One region of the Candidatus Nitrospira allomarina genome, then DNA from elsewhere that is predicted to be linked to it. Evidence: riboswitches for the same ligand, from Rfam matches in the RefSeq annotation. Region 1 holds a riboswitch; each other region holds the start of a gene.
What was found. A riboswitch is a leader RNA that binds a small molecule or an ion and turns the genes downstream of it on or off. The one in region 1 is predicted to bind cyclic di-GMP.
Positions count from the first base shown of each region.

Region 2: linked by a shared signal. The riboswitch ahead of PP769_RS08995 (fibronectin type III domain-containing protein) and the one ahead of PP769_RS08455 (Flp family type IVb pilin) in region 1 are both predicted to bind cyclic di-GMP.
Region 3: linked by a shared signal. The riboswitch ahead of PP769_RS15790 (sigma-70 family RNA polymerase sigma factor) and the one ahead of PP769_RS08455 (Flp family type IVb pilin) in region 1 are both predicted to bind cyclic di-GMP.
Region 4: linked by a shared signal. The riboswitch ahead of PP769_RS04975 (fibronectin type III domain-containing protein) and the one ahead of PP769_RS08455 (Flp family type IVb pilin) in region 1 are both predicted to bind cyclic di-GMP.

Region 1 covers NZ_CP116967.1:1,914,135-1,918,493, forward strand. The annotation lists gene PP769_RS08450 (phosphatase PAP2 family protein) at 1-886, opposite strand, end outside; cyclic di-GMP riboswitch class I at 1,519-1,599, shown strand; gene PP769_RS08455 (Flp family type IVb pilin) at 1,695-1,868, shown strand; gene PP769_RS08460 (Flp family type IVb pilin) at 2,020-2,223, shown strand; gene PP769_RS08465 (TadE/TadG family type IV pilus assembly protein) at 2,471-2,896, shown strand; gene PP769_RS08470 (TadG family pilus assembly protein) at 2,947-4,056, shown strand.
Region 2 covers NZ_CP116967.1:2,033,165-2,037,523, forward strand. The annotation lists gene PP769_RS08985 (FG-GAP-like repeat-containing protein) at 1-1,381, shown strand, start outside; gene PP769_RS08990 (hypothetical protein) at 1,648-1,902, shown strand; cyclic di-GMP riboswitch class I at 2,537-2,626, shown strand; gene PP769_RS08995 (fibronectin type III domain-containing protein) at 2,702-3,109, shown strand; gene PP769_RS09000 (outer membrane beta-barrel protein) at 3,757-4,359, shown strand, end outside.
Region 3 covers NZ_CP116967.1:3,553,804-3,558,162, forward strand. The annotation lists gene PP769_RS15780 (tetratricopeptide repeat protein) at 1-290, opposite strand, end outside; gene PP769_RS15785 (cell wall hydrolase) at 738-1,307, shown strand; gene PP769_RS15790 (sigma-70 family RNA polymerase sigma factor) at 1,308-2,186, opposite strand; cyclic di-GMP riboswitch class I at 2,272-2,362, opposite strand; gene lptG (LPS export ABC transporter permease LptG) at 2,664-3,752, opposite strand; gene PP769_RS15800 (LptF/LptG family permease) at 3,781-4,359, opposite strand, start outside.
Region 4 covers NZ_CP116967.1:1,137,991-1,142,349, forward strand. The annotation lists gene PP769_RS04970 (monovalent cation:proton antiporter family protein) at 1-1,398, shown strand, start outside; cyclic di-GMP riboswitch class I at 1,955-2,031, shown strand; gene PP769_RS04975 (fibronectin type III domain-containing protein) at 2,086-2,625, shown strand; gene PP769_RS04980 (Ig-like domain-containing protein) at 2,549-4,359, shown strand, end outside.

The DNA.
Region 1 (4,359 bases):
TGCAGGCGGCAGTCAATACACCACCGAATACGTCGATCAGGTGATGCCCTCCATGGATAAGCACTCCTGGAAGGACGAACAGATTGATGACGATCAGTATGGGAAACCACCAGCGAGTGGTGCGTGCTGCATACATAGCCAAAACGGCCATGATCGTGTGATACGAGGGAAAAGCCACCAGGCCTTCCATATCCTTTGGAGAAATGAATTTTGGTCCTTCAGCCCCTAGACGCAATAGTTCGGCACCATAGGACGAGCCAACAAGCGGTCTCGCCGCCTGCTCAATTGTGCCGGAAATATCATAGAGCACGCTGGTGCCAAATGCCGGAAACAGCGCCCAAAATCCAAGGGTTGCCAGACCTGAAGCGGTAATTGAAAGGATGAAGACATGGAGTTCTTTTTGCTTGCCTCCAAATCCTAAAATAATAAAAAGTAATGCCATTTGCGGGATGGAAGATAAATAAGCATAACGCGTCAATTCATTAAACAATGGATGGCGACCGGCAAATTGAACAATGTCTGGCCATGAATACCCGAACCAAGCATCGATTTGGACCAGAAACGGATCAATGGGTTCTCGCCAAAGCGGGAGCAACAGATAACCGAAAACTGATAGCACAATTGTAAACAGAAGAAGCATGCCAGTGGCCATCAGTGTCATGGAGATACGCTCACTACGCCCGCTTGAACGATAGAACAGTCCCACAGTAATGATGAAAATTCCCAAGGCAAAAAATAGGGTATAGGAAAACCAATCAAAGCCAATTTTGCGCACAAGAATCACGGCAAGGTCGAAGATCGCGAGCACGAAAATGGTATTGCGTAAAAATCGTTCAACCGGCCATAGAAAGGGTTTTCCAAGAGTCAAGTTTCCCAGTCTCATCATTTATTTCCCTCGGTTCTGAATTTGGTCACTGGTGTGCGGATACAGAGCGCCCTGGTAAATAGAACCTATAAAAAATTCCAACTGATCTAACCCCATCGTTCAATGGGGTGTTCATTGTTGGAGTTAAAGTAAGAAAGGGCATTGGAAATGGCCCGGATATTATAGACTGGGCAATCGTGAAGGTGCCTTGAAGTCTTCGATCGAAGGTCTTTTCGGGATATTTCGTTGTTATCTTGAAAATGTGTCAAAGTTTCCTTTGTGAAAAATCCTCATTCATCACCTTGACCAAAGAGAGGAGGCAGCAATCGCTCTTCACATTCCGTTTGAAGTTTCACGGAGAATTTCTCCAATTTCCATTAGTCTCACTCCTCACGTTTCCTCAGGTGCATTCCATCCAAAAATTTAAGCTGTTCTGGACAATTTCGATCTCCTTGGTCAACAAAGGGAGGTAAACCATTGTACCGGTAAACAATATGAAACATATTCAACAAAAAACCATCGGCAAGTTTTCCCTGAAGAGGTCGATAATGAAGCATGAAAACAAAGAGTCACAGAATACGAAATGGAAAATTTTCTTGGGTCTATGAGCATTTATTCATGACCATGAAACATGGATTCGGTCGGGTGCCCCTTCCCGATAAGGGCGAACACGTCGAAATGCGTGGGCGCAAAACCACGGGTCAGGGTTGGTCCCTGATAGCCGGGTTGCCGAAGGCACGGAGAGCCAAGGGGCAACGTCTGCGTCAGAATTTTCCGGGCAGTCTGGCGTAACGAAAGTATTTACCTTCGCCCGTTAAGGAGATGCGCTATGGTTAACCAAGTAATGCGTTTCGTGAATGATGATGAGGGAGCCACCGCGATTGAGTACGGTTTGTTAGCTGCTTTGATTGCCGCAGTGATTGTCACGGCCGTGACTGCTGTAGGGACTGCGCTCAGCGGTACCTTTACTACGATTTCTACCAGTGTTGCGGCTCCGAGCTAAGTGAGACCTCCTTCCCGCAGTTGATGATTAGAAGTGCCGTTCCCGATAGAAGTTTATCGGGGCGGTACTTCGGCGGGAAGCCGCCTCTGAATGGCGGCGCAGTTTTGAGAGGTGACGCGAAGGTCAGGTAAAGGATAGGGAGGCCAGCATCATGCAGACAATTCTCCTGAATCATTGTCATCAATGGGTAAAAAACTTCCTCGTTGATGAAGAAGGTGCCACGGCAATTGAATACGCACTCTTGGCCTCACTGATCGGTGCCACGGCATTGAGTGCTCAAGCAGCTTTGGGAAATGCGGTTGGGAACATGTATACGCAAGTCATGGGTGTCATCGCGGGGGCCTTGGGGAGTTAGCGGGATACTGATAAAGACTGTTCTCAATGGTATCGAAGGGGTACTCACCAAAAAAAATTGCTCAAGTCTTTTAACTGACGCATTTAGATGTCCTAGCGTTCCCGCATTTTTCTATACCATGGTCCGTACCATACCGGACTTGTGATGCATCCGATCTATATCTAACGGTAGTGTCAGTGGAATTTGACGGTATGGCCTGATCGCTGCCCTCCAATCCATTTAGATAGCCGAATGGGAACAAAGAGGCATGAGTGAGCACCGAATCAAACAAGTACTAAAGCTGAGACAATCCGAGCGTGGCTCGACGGCGGTAGAGTTTGCTCTCATTCTACCGATTCTTGCGTCACTTGCATTTGGAGCGATCGATTTTGGGCGCATGTTGTGGTTTAAGGAAGTTTTGGTGAATGCGACCCGTGTGGGAGCGCGCCAGGGGACATTATTTGCTTCGGGCAATGGCCAGGCAGAAATTGAAGCAGCCATCACGGCTTCTCTTGCAGCGGGAGGGGTGGATCCATCAGGGCTCTCGGTGGTGGTTAATGGGGTCGGAAGCCCACAGGGACAGCCGTTAAATGTGGTGTCTACCATCCCCTGGAATTATTTTGTCATCGATAAACTCATTCCTGCGATTTCGACTCCCAACCTACAAGCCTCTGTAACCATGATGATGGAATAAGGCGAGGTGGAATGTCTTGTTCAAATCTTCAATGTAACGGAGAAGCGAATATGTGGAAAAAACAACGTTGGTCCATTGTCTCACCGCTCTTGAACCAACGGGGCGTCGCGGCAATCAATGGGGCGTTTATGGCGGTCGCAATGGGCATCATGGCAGGTGTGACGATTGATGTCGGGCATGCCTTGCTCACACAAAATGAATTGCACAATGCCTCGGATGCCGCCGCGCTGGCCGCTGCGAGACAATTGGGTGTGACCTATCTTACCTTGACCATCGCAGAGCAGCAGGACATGGGACGGGCACTCACTGGCAATGAACAATCACAAGTAACTGCTCAGGCGACTGCTGCGGCATTTGCCAACAGTGCTTCAGATGTCAGTAACTTGTCTCTTTCGCAGGGAGATGTTGAGTTTGGGATATGGGATTTCAATGCGCAGACGTTCAACCCAACGGTGAACCGGCCGAATGCCATTCGCGCGACTGTCCGACGTGATGGTGCGGCCAATGGTGCGATATCGACATTTTTTGCCGGTATGTTAGGTATGAGTACTATGAATATTTCCACCAGTTCGATTGCTGCATTAGGGACTTCAGGAGGACCTGTCCCACCGGGAGTGGCCGATGTGCCGTTTGCAATTTCCACTAACTGGTTCAACGGAGTCGCCAACTGCGATGGGGGTATACAATTTTCTCCGACTGGGCCGAATGGCTGTGCGGGATGGCACGTTTTTGATCAGAATCCGGCTAATGCGAATACGCTCCGAAATACTATTGATGGGTTGAAAGATGGAAGCTATCAAAGTCCAGGGATCATCCCAGGGCAGACTCACTTTACGTTTACCGGTGGAGAAGTTGCTTCTGCCTTTCCCAATCTGATCGATCTCTGGGATGCGAAGAAACAATGGAATAGTGATACTGGACAGTATGAATGGGATATCAATCTACCGGTATATCAAGATGGAGGATCTTGTAGTAATCCCAGTGGTTCTATCACCATTGTGGGGTATGCTAAAGCGGTGGTGACCAACGTCAAGAAAAAGGATATTCAAGCGGAAGTGAAATGTGATGGTTTCTTTGATGGAACGCCAAATCCCAACCAGGCTGGTGGGGGCGCTGGGGCGCTTCAGCCCTTATCGGTTTATCCAAGATTAGTGTCCTGATGATGGGTGGACAGACTGGAGCCTGAGAAGGGTTCTCTGCGACTGTTGTTCACCGGACTGGAGAAGTCAAGGCCAAGCCTCTGGAAATTTTTTAATGGTCTCCTTCTCAATATTTTTCAAGGTTCAAATCGTGAGTCTCCGCATGTATGCACATGCGCTTCCTGCCTGAAAAAACATCTGACGGAGAACTCATTTTCGTTCCGTTGTTGGTCCCGAGTGAATTTCAACGGCAATGTCTCTATCCTTCCATCATTCTCGCTTATGGGAGCATCCCTACTCGCAGCATCGATGAATCCCTTTTGC
Region 2 (4,359 bases), 120 kb from region 1:
GTATTTTGGGCTGGATGCCAATCCTCCATCTGGTCAATTTGATTTTGTTACCGTGGTACTTCATGAGATTATTCATGGCCTTGGTTTTTTGTCACTTGTTGATGTGCAAACCGGAGAGAAATTCTTAGGAACCAATGATGTTTTTATGCGTTGGTTGGAGCTTCATGGAGCCAGTCCGGCCAATTACCCTGAAATGACCGATAACCAAAGGCAATATGCGAATGTGGCGAACCCGAATCTTCATTTTGTTGGTGGCAATCTTCAAGGCGGCTCCGAAACCCTGACGGCCGGACGGACGGATACTCATGTTCAGATGTATGCTCCAAACCCGGCTCAATTAGGTTCATCGGTGTCTCATTTCACGAATACGATTAAGCCTGATCAGCTTATGGAGCCAGGAATAGCTTCCGGAAGGGCGATTCATGATCTCGGGTTAGCTCAACCTCTGTTGCAAGATTTAGGATGGATATTTGAGGCTGGCGTGAGTTTCCCAACTCGGAATGATGTTAATGGTGACGAGAAGGCAGACCTCGTTTGGCGCAACACGAGCACGTGGGCTGTCGCGATTTGGTTGATGAACGGTTCTACGATTGCTTCCTCCGGTTTATTGGGGGTGGTGTCGTCGAAGTGGCAGGTTGCCGGTACTGGAGATGTCAATGAGGATGGGAAAGCAGATGTTATCTGGCGTCACAGCGATACAGGAACGGTTGCGGTGTGGCTGATGAATGGTCTCACTGTCATGTCGGTGGGTTTTCCAGGTAGCGTCTCTGTGGATTGGCAAATCGCGAGTGTGGGTGATGTCAACGGCGACGGGAGGGCGGACCTCGTTTGGCGCAACACAAGTAGTGGGGAAGTGACGATTTGGTTAATGAGCGGCTCCACGATTGCTTCTTCCGGCCATTTGGGCGCCGTACCGTTGGAGTGGCAAATAGCGGGAACGGGAGATATGAATGCCGATGGAAAAGCGGATCTTATATGGCGGAATAACCTGACCGGCGTAGTGGAAGTGTGGCTAATGCAAGGACTCACGGTCCTGTCAATTGGTTTCACCGGAGGGGTCTCCACGGATTGGCAAATTGCAGGGGTGGGTGATGTAAATGATGACGGGATGGGGGATTTGGTTTGGCGTAAAACGAGTAACGGGGAGGTTGCAATTTGGTTGATGAATGGGGTGACTCTCAGTTCTCCTGGGTTTTTTGGCGTGGTGCCTCAGGGATGGGAGATTGCTAGCACCAGTGATGTCAATGGGGATGGGCGCGCAGATATAATTTGGCGTAACAAGCAGACGGGTACGGTGGCGGTGTGGATGATGAATGGGCTTACTGTCATGTCGATTGGCTTTCCGGGTAGTACTTCGATCAATTGGAAAATTCAACATTAGGCAAGGTTTAAATGAAATTTCCAACCTGTTGTTTTACCCAACATACAGAAATGGAGTTTAAGGGATGGTTTGGAATTAAAAGCACTGGTCGTTGTCTTAGTTGTCACCCCGATGCTGGAATCTGGCTTTTCCTAATGGAAAGTTATTGTTTCCGAGTGCATGGTTTTAAGGCGGTCAAATTATTTCGAGCCATTTGTTGAGATTAGTCCAATTGGAAGGCATGATCTGGTGATGACAAACCTTTTCCCTTATATGTAGGCATGGATATGCTGACGGCCAATGTGAAATGGTGGTGGGCAGCAATGCTTGCGGGTAGCATCTTCCTTGCGGTACCTGGGCATTCCGAGATTGGGGCCATCATAGGCGATGTGGTTGGGCATTTTTTTTCTGCCCTGATCTTAGCCATTGTGCCGATTTTGGGATATCGTCTGTTCTATGAACGGATTGGTGAAAAAGAAATCACCTATATCTTTGGTGCCGCCTGGATCTATCTTGTGTTTTCGCAATTAGTTGGATGGTAAGAAACTACCTTTATTGCAATGAATTTAGCCATTCCCTAGGTTTTAAAGCATTATCTGCACTCCCTCATCAAAAAGTTGAAAAGAAGAATATAGGGCGTTTGAAACTCATCGATGCGGTAGAGCGCGCCTCCTCCGGTTGAATACTTGATGCCACTTCTGATCACAATGATGCGTTAGCAGTGATCCTCTGCAATCTCTTTAAGAGCGTTTGCCTCGCACGCAAACTTTATATTGATTAAATCACGGGGAAAACATAAACAGACCTGTTGATATTAGAAATCGTACGCCCGTGTTGGCCTCCTGAGCAGAGAGCTTGGGTTACTTTACTGATTCCATAGGGAACGACTTATGTGAGGCCGATTTTCCTGACAAGGGGGCTTTGGGGGATTGCCCAGGTTTCCTGTGCTTCAGATGTAGGACCTTCAGATTAGATGTTCGTTAACACATTGCGTCTGTTTAATCGTAAGATTAATTCATGAATCATGGGTTCATTTTTCTACGACTATTCTTGTTTTATTGTAATTAAGGTTTGGCAGTCTTCATGAATTCTTGAGAAATAGGAAATTTTCTTTCCCAGGATTCAAGGATCTGGCAAAGATTCCGATGAAACATCCAGAATTAAAAACGGTTGTATCCTGAAAAAAAGCAAACCATCTGAAAGGGTGGGACGCAAAGCTATGGGCCTACGTCTCGGAGTTTGAGATAGGGTTGCCAGGTTGCCAGGCAAGCCACAGAGTCTCCTTGACATGAGCGGAGTGGCTTCGCTCGGCATGATTCACATGCATAAAGGAGATCTCGTATGTCACACGATCAAGGTTTCTCTCAAATTACCTACCCCCATACCCATACCCATTCCTTTCGATCCGTATTTAGGTCATTATGGACCATTGTTCTTTTTCTCTGTCTTTTTTCCTCCAATGCACTGGCGGGAGAAGTCACCCTAGCCTGGAATCCTCCTTCCGCAGAATATGGTGGATTCATTGTCGCCTACGGGACTTCAAGCGGCACTTATTCGGAGACTCAAGATGTCGGAGCTCAGGCCATTTATACGGTGACAAGCCTGACTCCCGGTCAAACCTATTATTTTGCGGTAAAAGCTTACGACCGGGCTCGTAAAATTGAAAGCCCGTTTTCAAATCAGGTGAGTGTTACCTTGCCTATCGTTAATGCGCGTCCTGCTCCTCCAAAGGATGTAAAGGTTTATTGAGATTCGTTTTCTGGGAAAAATAGTTACAAATAGATTGTATTTGGATGGGTTGCATCAACGGAAATGTCGTAAGCCGTTTTCACCCGGGATTTATGAAGCGGGCTCCGTGATAATGAAGTCTCCCTACCTCTAAGGACATTTGCAGAACGAGGATGTTCTGCAAATGTCCTGTTTATAAAGAATTCTTCTCCGGCGTTCGTTAAATAATGGATATGAGGACAGGGTCGATGACCTGAAGTCTCATTTCTCAAGTCCCACTCCGTCGAGATTTTAGTAACTGACCTCAAGAAATTTACATGAAGTCCTGTATGATCCCTTTAACTAAAACTGAAGTCTTCCGGTAGAGTTTTATTTGTTTTCCCCACCTTGATCGACTTTATCTTGTAATTTTGGTATTCATCCCCATCTAGAAAAACAGTTTACGAAAAAAACCTTATACTTCACTTATACTGAAGCCAGAAGGACTGTTTCTTGTGCGGGTTCCTATGGTAGGGTCCATCCCTCATCAGGGAACTCATCTTGCAATTGACTTAACAGACTGATGAGGGCACCATATCTAAGAGTTGGTCATGCCCAAAACTATAGAGTATTCTTCTGACTCCACCCCCCCGCACTTCCATCGAATTGAAGATAATAAGGTAGATGTAATGATTAATTCCGTATGGCGAAAAATAAGAGCGGTGCGTCTTTCCCCATTTGCCACAATGCGTGAGCGGAAACGGCCATTTGCTGTTATTCTGACTGTTCTCGTTGCCTGTGAGATATTTTCCCCGGTCGGGGGACAGGCTCAATCTTTTTCTGATATGGGACTATTTTATTTTACCGGGTCTCATCGGCCTATTCAGAATCGGGGGGGGCTTTTTCGTGAATATATGACGGGAAATGGTTTAGGGGATGGTATCAAAGCCGGTCCGGTCCTACTCCGCCCGTTTTTAGGCGTATCGGAAGTGTATACCGACAATGTGTTTAAGAGAGACACAAATACGAAAAGTGACTTTCTTACGACCGTCGCGCCTGGAATTCAGGCGTTCATGCCGTTTGGCGGAGGTAAGCACTCTGTCCTTCTTGACTATCGTGCTGCCCAATTTCTCTACGCAAAATTTACTGAAAATAATGCCTTGGCCCAAGATGCTCTTGGCCACGTCAGTTTGAATTATCCGGGTGGTCTAGCCATAGACTTACAGGGAGGACATTTAGAAGGGTTTGATCCGAGAGGGTCGGAAGTGGATACCCAACAAAGGGATATTACC
Region 3 (4,359 bases), 1.6 Mb from region 1:
GCCAATGATCCTAAATAGCCATCAATTGCCTCATAGACATAGGCCAAATACACGTATGCTTCAACCGAGGGGTTGCGGTCAATATTTTCTTGGCAAGCCTCTACTGCTCGACGGTAATCTCCGGCCATCAAATACACTTTAGCGTGCGCGAGAGATTGAATAGGCAAGACAGGTGTCTGATCTGACTGAGCCCAACCATTGGAAAGCGGTAACGTACCAAGAAGAATCACTCCCACTCCGAGACACATCATCATTTCCCTTACTCTTTCGCTCACCGACGAAATGCTCATGTTCTCCTCCATCACTAAAGTCGCGCAACAAACATCATTCTCAATAAATTCCCTGTTCGCTCTGCATATTTTTCGATGATCCACCAACCCATTTCTAAGATTGTCAGGTTTTTGATCAGTACGTGAATCTTAAAATCGCCCTGTTTCCAATCACTATTGCATAATAATACGGCTGGCCTATTCTTTGATGTCCCGAAAACACGACACAAGGCTGGATTAAGGCCACTTGTCATTTATGAAAACACAAAACCTCTAACACCAGACTCCTTCCTACAACGCAAGACTCCCATAAACACATTCCATTGAACAATTTAAAACGTCAATGGCATGTCCTTTGCGAAAGGCCGTGTCCAAGAAGCATTTTTTTAAACCTGACTTCTCAATATCTAAACAAAAACAACGAGAGAAAACTCTAAACCCATCAAGACTTAAAGGGATAAGGATAAAATGAAACGAAACCAAACACTATTGTCTTGTATCATTATCATCGGTATACAGACCTTCTCCATATGCTTACTCCCCGTCTCGCCAACTCCTGTAAATTCTGCCGATATCGCATTAGTTCTTTCGTCTTCTTCGCCTGTATCGCCATTGCCTCTGGAAATAATCCCTTCGCAGGAATCTCGCCACAGCGACGATACATTAGCCGCCCTAACCATCTATCTGGAAGCCGGTGGTGAAAGTTTTGCTGGAAAGTTAGCTGTCGCGGCCGTGATTCGGAACCGAATGGCTCTCAAATACCACAGCGATGGCACGGTCAAGGGCACGGTTCTTCGGGCCAAACAGTTTGAACCATGGATGGGACGAAATCCAGAGGAAGTGCAATTCGATCAAACCAATCGAATCATGCAAGATAGTTTATTAGCCTGGATGCTTGTACAAGACGGGCGAAAGGTGGTGGATGGGGCTGTACTGTTTTATAATCCCCAACTGGTCCAGACTCCCCGGTGGGCTCAGGTCAACCGTAAAGTGGCAAAAATTGGCGGACACGAATTCTTTAATAAGCACACCATTTAATTAGTCGCGAACAACAGGCGTTTTTCGCAAATTCCTGGGTCGAGGCGCCCGGGATTCCCCATCCTCAATACGTTTCAACTCTATGCGGAGGTGTCGAATGGCACCGGAATGCACCCGACAGACCCCAGACTCGGTCAGACCCATTTGCCGCCCAATTTCTTTCATCGTCAATCCGGCATGATAATACGATTGAAGCACCTCTTGCTGGCGGGCCGATAATGTCTGTAGGGCCGCTGACAATGCCGCTTTCATTTCTGCATCCGCACAAGCCACAAAAGGGTCCAGATGGTTAACATCCGGCAAAACATCACGGAGGGTACATTCATCTTCTCCCTGCCCAACCGGCTCATCCAGACTAATTAAACGAGGATCACACCCGCCCACTCCTTCTACTTCTTCAATGGGTACGCCCAACAGGGTGGCCAATTCCTGTGTGGTCGGTGGCATCCCATTTTTCTGAAGATGCTCTTCAACTTTTTGTCGCACTTGATCTCGGCGAGATCGCACAGACCGAGGAACCCAATCCATCGACCGAATTTCATCTAACATCATCCCACGAATGCGATATTCGGCAAATGTGCGAAATTTAATATCGCGTGTTGGATCATAGCGCTTCAACGCCGACAACAGCCCCATAGCCCCTGCGCTGGTCAAATCCTCGACATCCAGGGAAAAGGGATTCCTGAATGCCATAATTCCAGCCATCCGACGAATCGTCGGGAGAAACTCTAATAAAATCCGGGTAACATGTTCCTGATCGAGCTGGACCTGTGCTTCCGTATGTTCTGCATTTTTCGGACTAACCGAACCGAGGTGAGACGAGCCGAGTTCTTTAATACCAACTGCTGTCTTTGTGAAAGATTGTGCGTCTTCGTTCATGTTTTGGCCTTTCCAGGGTGACCAAAAAAAGCGCCCAATTCCAGGGAATGGGCGCATGAACGAACGCATGGATCCACCAACACAGTTCGGTAACCAGACGAACCCTGAAACACCAACGTTCTCAGGGTTTCTTGGCTTTGCGCCCTACCCTCACGGATAGTTTGCCCTTGTCACCTGTTGAATTCGTTATTCGATAATTACAACCTCATATAAGTGATGGGTTTTTGAGGTTCCCCGATTAGCGGTCTGCCTTGGATCCCCGGTTTCTCTCCTATTCATCGACCTCTATCTCTATGGAAATGTTATCGGATCCGAGTCAGGGGGAATTAAGAAAATCCCTTGCGTGTTTATGAGAAAACTTGACAAGTTCATACATCGCACAGCATCAAAGACCAACACGAATGGTGAATAGGAACGGATGATCAAAAGCCCAATCACACATTCTTTCCAATGCTCTTCATGACAATCGTGGAACCCTCATTTTAGCCTTAAAAAAAGATTAATCCCGATGATCAAAAACATGGCTGTGGCAATCCAACTGCCAATGATCGGTAATACCGCTCCATTTCGTCCTAAGACAATGCCGACCGAATGTGCAGCCCAGAAAAAAAACCCAATTGCCAGAGTTTGCCCAAGCCCTTTTGCTATTCCAACCTCACGCACACCACTTCCGCGGAGACTCACCGAGATCCCTAACAGTATCATCACCAGAGGAACGAGAGAGTATGCAATTCGAGACCAATAATCAGTTAAAAAACGATGAGGACTATGACCATCTTCTATCAACCTTTGAATATAGTCATGCAATTGATACAAGGACATATGCTCTGGAGACTGAGCTAGCCAATTCTGAAAATCATCAGCCGTGAGAGAGAGAGGCAACGACTGCCGTGGCAGACTATTCACTTGCATACGTTCTTCATCCTGAAATGTTCGCTCAATTGCATGCTCCATTATCCATTCCTCACCAACAAATGTTGCCCATTTCCCTTCAAGAATGCCTTTGAGACTGAAGCGATCGTCAAGCGTGTACTGGTGAATACCATTCAACCGAAACCCATCTTCTGTCACTGAATCAATCCGCATAAGGTGATTGCGTCCCACCCGAAGCCACAGACGTTCTGGAGTAAGTAAAAGGGGTTCTGGTTTATTTTGGATTAAGACCGATTGAACAAATTCAGCTTTAATATTGGCCAGAGGAATCAACACGGCCGTTAAACTCAGACCCACGACACTCACAAGCCCGCCAAAGATAAAAAAGGGAATGGCAATTTGATAAAAACTTAACCCACAACTGCGCATCGCCGTGATTTCACGAGTCCGATTAAGCCCACAAACCGTCAAAATTGACGCCATTAGAGCCGCCAGCGGGGCTAAGAGAAAAGCAATTTCGGGAATTCGATAGACAAAAAAGCTGAAAATAACGGTTAGGTCTGCATCATATTTCAAAAACTTTCTCAATTTTTCAAAAAAATCCACAACCAGATAAATCGTCAGCACGGTCACAAGACACATTAGGAAGACGCGGCTGAACTTCCCAAACACATACCAAGAAATTTTTTTCATGATCTAACTTGCTTGAAAGGATTCTGGATCATTGTTTTCCAGCTTGAAATAGCAGGAATCCTGTGAAGCAGGCTAGGATAATGTTAGGCATCCACGCACCAAAAAACGGAGAGATCACCAAAGTCGTCACGAGAAACTCTCCCAACACATTTAATAAATAAAATCCGATAACCACGCCAACCCCAATCGCAAACCCTCCGGCTTTCCCGGACCGCTTCGACACAATCCCCACCGGGACGCCCAATAACCCCAGCACAAAGGTGGCAACGGGAAAGGCGGTGTCTTTATGAAACTCTACTAATCGACGAAGGGCTCCAGCGTCCGTTCCACCTGATTCCTCCAATTGCTGAGTGAGATTTTGGTAGGTTTTCCGTTTTGTCTTATCTTTCACCGAGGTAAAAGGCGAAGATAGCCAAAAATCATAGGTATCAAAGGTGACCCGATGAAAACTATTGGCATCGTTGGGGATTTGATGAATTGCTCCCTTAAACAATCGAATGCCAAACTGCTGACGTTCGCTCTGTTTCAACATGTGAAAATTCTCCGCCACAATTATCAAGGGTTGTTCCGGATTGCGTTGGTCCGAAATAAAGATTCCCTTACCCCC
Region 4 (4,359 bases), 780 kb from region 1:
GTTCTTGTCCCTCATGTTCTTCATCTTATTGTGGGGACTCGAAGTCGAGAGTTATTTCTCCTGTCGATTATTGTATTGGGGCTGGGAACGGCTTGGTTGACTTCCCTCGCGGGATTGTCATTGGCTCTAGGCGCATTTATCGCGGGGCTAGTGATTTCTGAATCGGAATATAGTCATCAGGCACTGGCCGAAGTCATTCCTTTTCGGGATAGTTTTAATAGTTTATTTTTTGTCTCAGTGGGGATGTTAATGAATCCCTCGGTCATCGCGGAATTTCCCATTTTGGTGATGGGATTATTGGTGCTTGTCGTGTTAGGCAAGTTCCTCACAGGAACCGGAGCGGTATTCCTTGCTGGAGTTCCCGTTTCTACTGCATTATTAACGGGGGTGGCATTAGCGCAGGTGGGAGAGTTTGCCTTTATCCTGGCCCGGGTGGGGCAGGGAGAAGGATTATTGAATACCCATGCCTATAATATATTTCTTGCAGTATCGGTGTTGTCCATGACAATTACGCCATTTTTGATTCAATGGGCTCCCCGCCTGGCTAGACGAACTGAGGCTCTTGACCGCCTAAAACATTGGTTCCCTCGACGTCAGGTCAATGTGCGGCAAAGTATCAAGATTAAAGTCAAAGACCATGTCATTATCGTGGGTTATGGCTTAAATGGCCGGAATCTTGCCAGGGTTTTAAGTGATATGGAGATTCCATTTGTGGTGCTGGACGTCAATCCTGATGTCGTGCAGGCTGATCAAAAAAAGGGACGGGGCACCATGCTCTATGGGGATGGGACGAATCCCAGAGTGTTGACTCAAGCCGGCATCTTATTGGCGCGAGTACTCGTGGTGGCTACCTCTGACCCTTTTGGCGCGCGCCGAATTGTTCAACAAGCACGACAACTGAATCCCAATCTTCATATTGTCGTACGAACACGATATTTAAAGGAATTGCAGGACCTTCAAGAACTAGGAGCCAATGATGTCGTGCCGGAAGAATTCGAAACATCAATTGAAATTTTTGCCTTGGTTCTGCGTACCTATCAGACGCCGAAGAACAGGATTCAAGATAAAGTTGAACAAATTCGTCGGGAAGGGTATCTCCTACTCCGGAGAGGGGAGCTCCCTGAGTTAGCACACCATCTGCGTGCTGGGACATTGGCTGATGTGCAAGTCGATACCTGTCGGGTGGAAAACGATTCTCCCGCGTTGGGGAAACCATTGACGCAGTTGCATATCCATGGACGGACAGGCGCTTCGGTGATTGCGATTACACGGGATGGCGTGACGCAATCCAATCCTTCTCACGAAACGATTCTGGAGCCAGGTGATGTCCTCGTCCTTCTTGGTGCGCGTGAGCAAATCCGTAAGGCCATCGCCTTGCTCGTGGATGTCAAAATGTAAAAGGCTTGGTCTTGCCCGGGCCTATTTGGACGGCGGGTAAGCCCGTATGGTCGATTCCTCTACAAAATCGTTCCACCCAATGATTATGGCTTATCTTCTTCAGGTGTAGAACGTCGCTGGGGTGATCTTTTAAAGCTCTTGGAATCAGGCTTGCCTGCCATGAGGGCTCCATGCTGGAGAAACCCTGCATCCCAGGTGGGTCCTGGAAGGGGATGCGATGTCGTCTGGGCTTTCGGTGAAGGAAAGCTTCGCGAATGGATCTTTTCGTATTCCAAACCAGAGGGCCTCGTCAAGTAAGCTTTGAGCCTTCACGCCTTGCGCACGTCTCAAGGAGAAGGAAGAAGACCTGGCAAACGTGCCGTTCAAGAACGATCATGATTGGACGCCAAGTGCCAGAAGAATTCTCCAACCTTCCCTGCCTGGTTGATGCCTAAAGGCTTTTGGGGATCCACCGATAAAAGCCCGTGAAGTAATTGGTCACGTGTCTCCTCACTCAAAAGCGAGTTTGGATCATTCGAACGAAGATGGCATAACACAACGTAAACTAGTGGCCTCTTTCCGATAAAAGCAAACCCATTGTGAAGTGGGGACGCAAAGCCACGGGTCAGAATTTCTGATAGCCGGGTTACCGAAGAAAGAGAGACGTGCGGGAATGGGGCCTCTGTATGTGTGCGAAGGAGGTATCCCATGTCCGATGGTCGTGCGGCGAGTCGTCTAAAAAGGTGTCTAGCGTGGTGTATGCTTGGCAGTTGCCTCCTTTTTCTCCCGCAGGGGGCACAAGCCGCCACCAGTGATTCGGCTACCCTCCAATGGACCGCCAATCAAGAGGCCAATTTAGCGGGATATCGGATCTATCGAGGAACCAACCCCGGGGTTTATGGGGTTCCCACGACGGTCGGGAAGATCACGACCCATCAATATACCAACTTACCCACGGACAAAACGCACTATTTTACGGTTACGGCTTTCGATGCCTCGGGCAATGAAAGTCTTCCCTCCCCCGAGGTGAAAAAATATATCGCACCGTCCTCCCCCTCTTCCGGTTCCTCGAGTCCGCCGCCGTCCTCCTCGCTCAGTATTTCGAATCTGACCGTTGCCAGTGGAGCCACGTACCTGGTGGCCGCCGTCGGCCTCCAAGCCGGGGGGGACGGTGTATCGCGACCGCGCCTATACCTTTACCACGGTCCCTACGAGTGTGCAGGGCGCGGCCTATATCCAAACGGCTAATAATGATAAAGCGGCCACGGCAGCGGCTTTCCTCCGCTTTACGGTGAATCAACCAGTGTCCGTCACGGTAGCTTATGACGTGCGGCTCACGCCAAAACCGTCGTGGTTGAGCAGCTTTACCGATACGGGCAAGAATCTGGTGACCTCGGATACGACCTTCCGCCTCTATGCTCGGGCTTTCCCCGCCGGGACGATCACTCTCGGGGGTAATGCCGGTGGGGGGAGTGGCAGTATGTATTCCGTTATCGTTCAACCAGCGGAGGGCCCCGCTCCCGATATCACGCCTCCCACGGTAGCCTTGAGTGGCATCCAAAATGGGACGTCCCTGAGTGGCACCGTTACCGTATCGGCCATCGCCACAGATAATACTGGAGTGGTGGGTGTACAATTCCGACTCAATGGGAGCAATCTGGGGGCGGAGGATACGACACTCCCTTTCTCGCAAATATGGGACACGACTGGATTGGTTTCCGGTCAATATACATTGACCGCGATTGCCCGCGATGCGGCAGGCAATACCACAAGCTCAGCTCCGGTTACCGGAACCGTCGCCAATCCAACTACGCCGCCAACAACTATTTCCACAACCAATCCAACCACGGGCTCATTAGCGATTACCAACCTGACCGTCGCTACTGGGTCGGCGTATGGCGTGTCCGCCGCCGGTCTTCGCGCCGGGGGGACGGTGTATCGTGACCGCGCCTATACGTTTACCACGGTCCCCACGAGTGTACAGGGCGCGGCGTATATTCAAACGGCGAATAATGATAAAGCGGCCACAACGGCGGCCTTCCTCCGCTTTACGGTGAATCAACCCGTGTCCGTCACGGTGGCCTATGACGTGCGGCTCACGCCGAAACCGTCATGGTTGAACAGCTTTACCGATACGGGCAAGAATCTGGTGACCTCGGATACGACCCTTCACCTCTATGCTCGGGCCTTTCCGGCCGGGACGATCACTCTCGGGGGTAACGCCGGGGTTGGGAGCGGCAGCATGTATTCCGTCATTATTCAACCCTCAGCGCCAGTTACTACCACTGTCGATAATCCAACCACGGGCCCATTAGCGATTACCAGCCTGATCGTTGCCAATGGGTCAGCGTATGGCGTGTCCGCCGCCGGTCTTCGCGTGGGAGGGACGGTGTATCGCGACCGCGCCTATACGTTTACCACGGTTCCCACGAGTGTGCAGGGCGCGGCCTATATTCAAACGGCCAATAATGATAAAGCCGCCACAACGGCGGCCTTCCTCCGCTTTACGGTGAATCAACCGGTGTCCGTCTCGGTGGCCTATGACGTGCGGCTCACGCCAAAACCGTCGTGGTTGAACAGCTTTACCGATACGGGCAAGAATCTGGTGACCTCGGATGCGACCCTCCGCCTCTATGCTCGGCCCTTTCCCGCCGGGACGATCACTCTCGGCGGCAATGCCAGCGGGGGAAGTGGCAGTATGTATTCCGTCATTGTTCAACCCTCAGCGCTCGTTACCAGTACTGTTGCCACTCCAACCATGCCCCCATTAAGCATTTCCAATCTGACCGTCGCTAGTGGGGCAGCGTATGGGGTGCCTGCCGTCGGCCTCAAAGCCGGGGGGACGGTGTATCGCGACCGCGCCTATACATTTACCACGGTCCCCACGAGTGTGCAGGGCGCGGCGTATATCCAAACAGCCAATAATGATAAAGCGGCCACAACGGCGTCCTTCCTCCGCTTTACGGTGAATCAACCGGTGTC